Linked DNA regions of Lentimicrobium sp. L6. Each later gene encodes a partner of the first gene's protein in a complex. Links are inferred from orthologs where the notes say so. Each region holds a gene or a part of one and is shown on either strand. Other genes may lie near its edges.

Region 1 (5,641 bases):
TCCCAGTACTTTAACTTATGAGAATTATAGATTGCCGAATCAATCAACACCTCTAAAGTTGGTATTTTTTTTGTGATATCATCTGTCAATGGATTAATACCATCTTCACCTAAGTTTACAGCTTCACCAGTTCCTTGACCTAATAAAACTAAGGGGAGTAAACAAACATAAAGCATTCCGATTTTCAGAATGCCTTTGATGTATGATGATATATTAGAATATTCCATGGATAACTATGTTTTAAATTCCTTCCTAACAAATCTACACATTGTATTTATACCTATCAATTCATTAGCTTCTACTTATTAAAAAGCCAATGTTAATTAAACACTACCGCGCTGTATGAAGATTTTAAAGGTTCTAAAAATAAGGTTGATATCGCCCCAGAATGAATTGTTCTCAGCATAGGTATTATCTAACTCAAAACGCTCCTCTTCTGACATAACTCCATCGTTACCTCTTAACTCTACTTGCCACAACCCAGTTAAACCTGCTGCGGCCTTAAATCTCCTTGCCCATTTCGACTTGGTGATAGCATTTGCTTCACCAACTGGTAATGGTCTGTTTCCAACAACCGACATATCGCCTTTGAGGATGTTAATCAGTTGAGGTAACTCATCTATACTTGTGTTCCTGATGAACTTACCTACTTTTGTAATTCTTGGATCGTTTTCAATTTTCAAGAATGCTGCCTTGGCATTCTTTTGCTTCAAATAGAAATATTCACAAAGATTCGACCCGTCATCCATCTTCAATACTGGAGAACAAAATACCCCTGCAGGCAAGGATTTACACCTCGGACACTCATCTCCAACATCCTCCTCTTTATATTGATTAAGATGTGCAACATCTTTTAATCTCTGGTCTGCATCAGGATACATAGATCGGAATTTATAAAAATCAAACTCATGGAAATTTGCACCGACTCGTTTACTTGCATAAAACACTTTCCCTTTTGATTCCAATCTGATAGCTATCATGGCTCCAATTAACAAAGGAGATAGCGCTAAAATGGCTCCTCCACTCATAATCACATCAAAGCTTCTCTTTATGAAAGGAGTCTTATAAGGGTGGGTCTCAAAATCTTTCAAAGCAATCTCTTGCTTAATCTTATCGTGAGATGCTTTAAACTTTTTTAGAAAGCGGATACGCATTTTCAGGCTTTCAATATCTAACGGCATGGCATAATAATCATCTACACCTGATTCATAAGCCTCTTCTCGACTCTGAAATTCAAATTTACTCGCAATAACAATAAAAGGAATTTTATTAAGTAGATTATGAAATAGCATGTGATTATGCAAACCATAAGCATTCATTCCTTTAATATTGAGTGAACAGAAAATAGCATCAAGGCTATCAAACTCATCAATATTATTATTAATCCAATTAATTGCAGCAAGGCCATTCTCTTTAATAATTAAAGTGACCTCTGGTTGTAATTGTAAATATTCTATGGTTTCGGAATTTCTACCTATATAGAGCAACCTACCTTTGTTTTTATCAGTTTCAGTCATGTTTTTGGTTGTTATTAATGACCTTTTCTTGAGGTATGTACATCTATAGTCTTCATCCTTCTTTTAACTCGTGCCAGTAATTCTTTCGGATTAAATGGCTTAATGATATAATCATCAGCGCCCGAATCAAAACAATTAATTCTATCGGCACTGTTTTCTTTTCCACTAAGCATGAGCAAAGGTATATCATCAAAAAAGCCACTGGCTCTTACTTGTTTGATAAATTCGAAACCATTCATAACTGGCATCTCAATATCACAAATGATTAAATCTGGAATCTCACCTGTCTGCATGGAAACTAGCGCTTCTTCTCCGTTCTTAAAAGTAGAAATATCAAAGTCTTTTTTGAAAGTATTCTCGATAATAAAGCGGATGCTTTGCTCATCGTCTATTGCAATTATTCTGTTTTTCATCCCCAATTGTTTTTATAATAATTGTTAGCAAAAGCTCTATTCTCCTAGATTATTGCTGATGTCTATTACAAATATATCTTTTTTTTTCCAGTTTTCCAAGGATTATTTGATGGCCAATTTACGCCAAATATCCTTGGTAAACACATTAATTTTTTATACTTAACCTCCAGTTTTTTTTAACTTTTCTTCTAATACCATCATTTCATCTCTCAAACGAGCAGCTTCCACGAAATCCAAATCCTTCACCACTTTCTTCATTTCTTTTTGGATTTTGGCTATTGCTTTTTTCAATTGATCTTTTGACATATATTCTATTACAGGATCGGCTGCTATTCCACTTTTTAGATTTGATTCGAAATACGGATTGGGTCCTGAGTTCTTACCCATCACATTACCTAAAGCATTTTCCAATGGCTTAATAATTTGAGTTGGAATAATTCCGTGCTTGGTATTATAGGCTACCTGAACCTCTCTCCTGCGCTCAGTCTCCTCTATGGTTTTCCGCATGCTCTCGGTTATTTTATCAGCATACATGATTACCTTTGAATTCACATTTCTAGCTGCTCTACCTGCTGTTTGAGTTAAGGAACGTTCCGATCTTAAAAACCCTTCTTTATCAGCATCTAGGATGGCTACGAGAGACACTTCCGGCAAGTCCAACCCTTCTCTCAAAAGGTTCACTCCTACCAATACATCAATATCTCCTCTTCTTAGCATTTGCATAATCTCCACTCGTTCTAAAGTATCCACATCGGAGTGAATATAGGAGGTTGGGATATTTAGGTTTAACAAGTATTTGGTGAGCTCCTCAGCCATTCGCTTGGTTAAAGTTGTGACCAAAACTCGCTCATTCTTTTTTACAATGCTATCAATCTCGTCTAGCAAATCATCAATCTGATTCATACTTGGGCGAATCTCTATAGGAGGGTCTAATAAACCCGTAGGACGAATCAATTGCTCCACAATAACACCCTCTGATTGTTGCAGTTCATAATCTGCTGGCGTAGCACTCACATAAATCATCTGATTCACCAAACTCTCAAACTCGTCGAACTTCAATGGTCTATTGTCCATAGCGCTTGGTAAACGAAAACCATATTCCACAAGGGTTTGCTTTCTCGATCTGTCTCCTCCATACATGGCTCTCAGCTGGGGAATAGTCACATGAGATTCATCAATCACCATTAAATAATCATCTGGAAAATAATCGAGTAAACAAAATGGTCTTGAACCAGGTTTCCTGCCATCAAAATAACGAGAATAGTTCTCTATTCCTGAACAATAGCCTAATTCCTTTAGCATCTCCACATCATAACTTACTCTATCCTCTAGTCTTTTGGCCTCAAGTCCACTACCGTTTTCTTGAAAGAAGCTCATCTGCTTACCCAAATCTAGCTGTATGTTTTTTATAGAATCGTTGAGTTTATCTTTTGTGGTGACAAAAATGGTCGCTGGATAAATAGTCAATTCATCAAGCTTTTGTTCTGAATAACCACTTATAGGATCAATAATTTCCAAACCTTCAATCTCATCGCCCCAAAAGCTAATACGGTAGGCTCTATCGGCATATGCCGGAAAAACATCAACCGTATCCCCTTTTACTCGAAAATTACTTCTCTCGAAAGCCACCTCACTTCTAGAGTAAAGACTATCCACTAACCTCCTCAAAAAAGCATCTCTATTTATGATATCTCCAACTCTTAATTCAATCACATTACTTGTAAAATCTTCGGGATTCCCCAAACCATAAATACAAGATACAGAACTTACTACGATAACATCTCGTCTGCCACTCAATAAAGAACTGGTGGTACTCAATCTTAGCTTTTCAATTTCATCGTTAATACTCAAATCTTTTTCTATATACGTATTGGTAGTGGGCAAAAAAGCCTCTGGCTGATAATAATCGTAATAACTCACAAAATATTCCACTGCATTTTCAGGAAAGAATTGCTTAAACTCTGAATATAACTGAGCCGCCAAAGTTTTATTATGTGATAAAATTAAGGTTGGTCTATTCAAATTTTGAATGACATTGGCAACAGTATAAGTTTTTCCAGATCCTGTAACTCCCAATAAAACCTGATAGGGCTCTTCGTCTATCACTCCCTTGGTCAATTGTTTAATGGCTTCAGGTTGATCTCCTGTGGGTTTAAATGCAGCGGTTAGTTTAAATTCCATTATTGAATAGTAAAATGAGTGAGTATTGGATAGTGATCGGATAAATCAGGTTTCAAAACCTGATAATCATGTATTTTCATTTGTGGATCGAAAAGCATAAAGTCAATTCGCATGGGTGGAAGATTACCATTATACGTATTGGAGTAACCGCTCCCTTTTAGCTTAAAAGCATCTAACAAATCTTGTCGAATATGATGATAGATATAGGATGCTGGTGTATCATTAAAATCACCAGCAACAATTACAGGATAAGGGCTATCTTCTATTTCTGTTCTTATGGTTCGAGCTTGATAGGATCTTTTTACACTGTATTTCTTCAACTTCTGAACTAATAATACCACTTGGTTTCTTTTTTTCTGATTTAAATTCACTTCCTTATCGCTAAAGATATCATAATCATTTTTGTTGAAATGATTAGATTCCAAATGAAGGTTAAACAGTCGAATCATCTCATTCTCAATTTCAAGATCCACATAAAATCCATAAATCTTTCCATCCATATAAAAAGTCTTCGAGTTCTTGATGGTATACTTAGAGTACATCACCAAAAGGTCTAAAAACTGATGATTGTTTTTCTTCAGATATGGAGCACTAAAAACATGAGGTCTTTGAAGCTTTTTCTTATAATCTTCAACAGAATTTACGCCTTTGGTTGGGTAAGATTGAAATTCTTGAAAGCAAATCAAATCTGCATTCTGACTTTCTACATATCCAGCTATTTCATTTCTAATCGACTTATCACCAACGCTTAAGTTATTATTACTCAAGTTTCGAGCATTAAAGGAGAGGATCGCAAAAGAGGAGGCTTTTGAATCGGCAATTGTACTTTCATTGAAAAACTGAAAATGATCTAAAACAAGGGCATAGCTCATAAGCATGACTAAAAGCGAATAGAACATATAGCGCTTCCAAAGCAAAAGCCAGAGGATGAAAAACAAGAAGTTAAAAATAAGTAATACGGGAAAACTGAGTCCCAGAATAGAAATGGGCCAAAACAGATCAGGTGCCACCACTGTACTTAAGTTGGTCAGCAGCAACAAGACTATGAAAACATAATTAACCCACAAAATGGGCCGAAACCTAAATTGTGACTTTTGAACCTTTTTTGCCATTGCACAAATATAAAAAACCTTAGTGTAAATTGCTAAACCTATATGCTCCTATTTACCACTCGGCTATAAAACTTAACTTCTTTCTTAGGCTTGGTCAACATTTGATGACTACCCTAATAATCGAGCCTTCATTAATGCTGAAGAGGTGGATACTTTCTCTTATGGAATTTCAAAGTCAATTCTTTGGTCTTATAATCTATCTTGGCTTGAAATTCATGCAAAATATCACTTCCTAATACTCCATCAATCAATGGCATTTCCAAAATCTCATAAGTTTGATTGATATGAACCATATCGATGGCTACAGTTGAATACTCTTGAATCCTCAGCTCACCAATCACAAAGGAATCTATTTGAAGGATATTGCTCTGCATATCGTTAGTTCCCAATCCCGTACTTAATTGCTCGTTAAGCTCCA
Region 2 (3,030 bases), on another replicon or contig:
AATGGGACAGGCCAGCAGTACTCTAAGTGGTGGAGAAGCCCAAAGAATTAAATTGGCCTATTATTTGTCTAAAGGCCAAAATATTGACCCTATCTTGTTTATCTTTGACGAGCCAACTACTGGTTTGCATTTCCACGATATTGATAACCTATTGAAGGCATTCTATGCATTGATAGACCAAGGGCATTCATTAATTGTGATAGAACATAATTTAGATATGGTGAAAAATGCGGATTGGATAATAGATTTGGGGCCAGAAGGAGGAGACAAAGGAGGAGAAATTGTATTTGCTGGGCTTCCGGAAGATTTATTGAAATCGGATACCCACACCGCTCAATCCTTAAAAATACATTTAGAACTTTAGAAAACGACATATTTTGGAAGAATTATTAAGTGGTTTAAACGATAAGCAGCAAGAAGCAGTAGTAAGAACAGATGGACCAATTATGGTAGTGGCGGGAGCAGGATCAGGTAAAACTAGAGTTTTGACTTATCGTATAGCCTATTTACTGAAAAAAGGAATAGATCCCTTTAATATTCTCTCCCTTACTTTTACCAATAAGGCAGCTCGTGAAATGAAAGAGCGTATCGGTAATTTGGTAGGGCATGGAATTGCTCGTTCCCTTTGGATGGGAACTTTTCACTCTGTTTTTGCTAGGATTTTGAGGGTGGAAGCCAGTTATTTAGGCTTTCCTTCCAATTTTACCATCTACGATACCGATGATAGTAAAAGCACCATGAAAGGGATTGTGAAATCTCAAAATCTAGATCCTAAGGTTTATCAAGATTCTTTTGTTTTAAGTAGAATTTCTTCGGCAAAAAATAATTTAATTTCTCCTGATGCTTACATTCAGAATGGGGAATTGATGAATCAAGATAAAAGCAGTGGGAGACCTCAAATAGCTAGTCTTTATAGACTCTATCAAAAGAAATTATTAGCCAATGCAGCAATGGATTTTGATGATTTACTCTTTAAAATAAATGTGCTGTTTAGAGATTATCCTGAAGTACTTTATAAATACCAGCAGAAGTTTAAATATGTATTGGTGGATGAGTACCAAGATACTAACTTTTCTCAGTATTTAATTGTGAAGAAGCTGTCAGCCAATAATTTAAATGTTTGTGTGGTAGGAGACGATGCACAGAGTATTTATGCTTTCCGTGGTGCTAATATTGAAAATATCCTCAATTTTCAAAAAGATTATCCAGAGCTTTTAACCGTAAAACTAGAGCAAAATTACCGTTCTACTCAGAATATTGTGAATGCTGCCAATACCGTAATTCATAATAATAAGGCTCAGATTTTTAAGAAAGTTTGGACAGAGAACAAAGTTGGCGAAAAAATAAAACTGATTAGAGCCAGCAGCGATAAAGAAGAAGGAAGCATGGTGGCTCATCAGATTTTCTCCGATCAGATGAATGAGAATAAACCATTGGATTCTTTCGCCATTCTATATAGAACCAATGCCCAATCGCGTTCTATGGAGGAGGCCTTAAGGAGATTGAATTTACCCTATCGCATTTTTGGTGGATTATCTTTCTATAAGCGTAAAGAAATAAAAGATTTATTGGCTTATTTCCGTTTGACTATCAATTCTGCCGATGAGGAAGCTTTGAAAAGAGTCATCAATTATCCCGTCCGAGGTATTGGTAAAACCACCATGGAAAAGATAATTGTTGCCAGTGGACAACATGGAATGCCTTATTGGGATATCATGAAGCAATCGAAATCTATGCAGTTGGGATTGAATTCAGGTACCACTAATAAACTAGTAGATTTTGTGACCATGATAGAAAGTTTCAAGGCACAGTTGAAGGATTTAAATGCTTATGATTTAGGGCAAGAGATTGGTAAATCAACAGGATTATTATCCACCTTATATATTGATAAAACGCCTGAAGGAGTCTCCCGTTTCGAAAATGTAGAAGTGCTGATGGGCGGTATTAAAGAGTTTGTGGAGACAGACAATGCTGATCCTGTAACTGGAGAAGTACGAGTGAAAACCCTGGAGGAATTTATGCAAGATATTGCTTTATTAACAGATGCTGATGAGCAAGATAAAGATGATAGACCAAAGGTTTCTCTGATGACCATCCACCAAGCTAAAGGTTTGGAATTTCCTTTTGTGCATATTGTTGGCGTGGAGGAGAACCTTTTCCCTTCTATGATGTCATTAAACTCTAGAGCTGATTTGGAAGAGGAGAGGAGGCTGTTTTATGTGGCTTTAACTAGAGCAGAAAAGAAAGTGAGTATATCATATGCTGAGTCTAGGTTTAAATGGGGAAAATTAGATTATTGTGAGCCAAGTCGTTTTATCGATGAAATAGCTCCAGAATATCTTGATTTACCAAGAAGGCCGAAACCCAAGAAAATGGAACCCATGGGAGGTGGAATTAGAATTAAAGCAAAAACTGTAGAAGCCAAAACTCCTCCAAGACCATCCTACAAAAAAGTAGAAACAAGTACTCCTACATCTAATATTGTAAATAGACCTACATCCTCATTAAAAGCTAGTGATCCAGATGATATTATTGAGGGAATGAATGTAGAACATCAAAGGTTTGGTCAAGGTGTAGTTATTAAATTAGAAGGGCAAGGAGCCAATAAAAAGGCAAAAGTGAAGTTTAAAGAAGGAGAGAAACAATTAATTTTAAGGTTTGCAAGGCTTCGAATTGTAAAATAATTTTATATTTGCAATGATTTCCTACAATAAGCATCAAATATTTACAGGATTTAATAATATTACCCAAAAAAGTGAATCTTTTCACCTAACAAATTTTTAATGGATTATAATACTTCACGAAACAAACTTGTTATTCCAGAATATGGTCGTAATGTTCAGAAAATGGTAGAATATGCCAAGAGCATCGAAGACAGAGACAAGCGAACAGAATCAGCTAAATACATTGTAAAAGTAATGGCTAATTTGAATTCTCAAGCTGGGACCTATGGCGATTACAATCAGAAAATCTGGGACCATTTTTATATTATCGCTAATTTTGACTTAGATGTGGATTCTCCATATCCAA

What was found. The genes of interacting proteins can lie anywhere in the genome.
Region 2: the proteins of uvrB (region 1) and HNS38_RS06790 are in contact, whole or in part, in a crystal structure (PDB 7EGT), measured with the Thermus thermophilus proteins. The link is inferred for Lentimicrobium sp. L6 from one-to-one orthologs. Residues at the interface, in WP_096411307.1 of Thermus thermophilus: Glu23, Leu25, Arg26, Asp27, Gly28, Glu29, Arg30, Phe31, Arg55, Glu326, Asp327, Phe328, Glu379, Ser382, Gln383, His398, Gly400, Arg401; in WP_096412145.1 of Thermus thermophilus: His654, Arg656, Phe657, Gln666, Asp668, Glu669, Lys680, Arg681, Leu682, Ser683, Lys685, Tyr686, Ala687.

The regions. Positions count from the first base shown.
Region 1 is NZ_JABKCA010000001.1:143,728-149,368, reverse strand. The notes cover bases 1,601-4,600. They hold uvrB (excinuclease ABC subunit UvrB), read right to left. Parts: upstream 4,112-4,600; coding sequence 2,090-4,111; downstream 1,601-2,089. Other genes in these bases: HNS38_RS00615 (endonuclease/exonuclease/phosphatase family protein), read right to left, coding at 4,111-4,600; HNS38_RS00625 (response regulator transcription factor), read right to left, coding at 1,601-1,930. Outside these bases: HNS38_RS00635 (TolC family protein), read right to left, coding at 1-227; HNS38_RS20365 (sugar transferase), read right to left, coding at 324-1,517; more of HNS38_RS00625, read right to left, coding at 1,532-1,600; more of HNS38_RS00615, read right to left, coding at 4,601-4,983; HNS38_RS00610 (aspartyl protease family protein), read right to left, coding at 5,355-5,641. UniProt on the Escherichia coli protein: The UvrABC repair system catalyzes the recognition and processing of DNA lesions. A damage recognition complex composed of 2 UvrA and 2 UvrB subunits scans DNA for abnormalities.
Region 2 is NZ_JABKCA010000019.1:49,162-52,191, reverse strand. It holds HNS38_RS06790 (ATP-dependent helicase), read left to right. Parts: upstream 1-377; coding sequence 378-2,684; downstream 2,685-3,030. Other genes in the region: HNS38_RS06785 (DUF4290 domain-containing protein), read left to right, coding at 2,784-3,030; uvrA (excinuclease ABC subunit UvrA), read left to right, coding at 1-364. UniProt on the Escherichia coli protein: A helicase with DNA-dependent ATPase activity. Unwinds DNA duplexes with 3'-5' polarity. Translocates on single-stranded DNA with 3'-5' polarity. Initiates unwinding more efficiently from a nicked substrate than double-stranded DNA.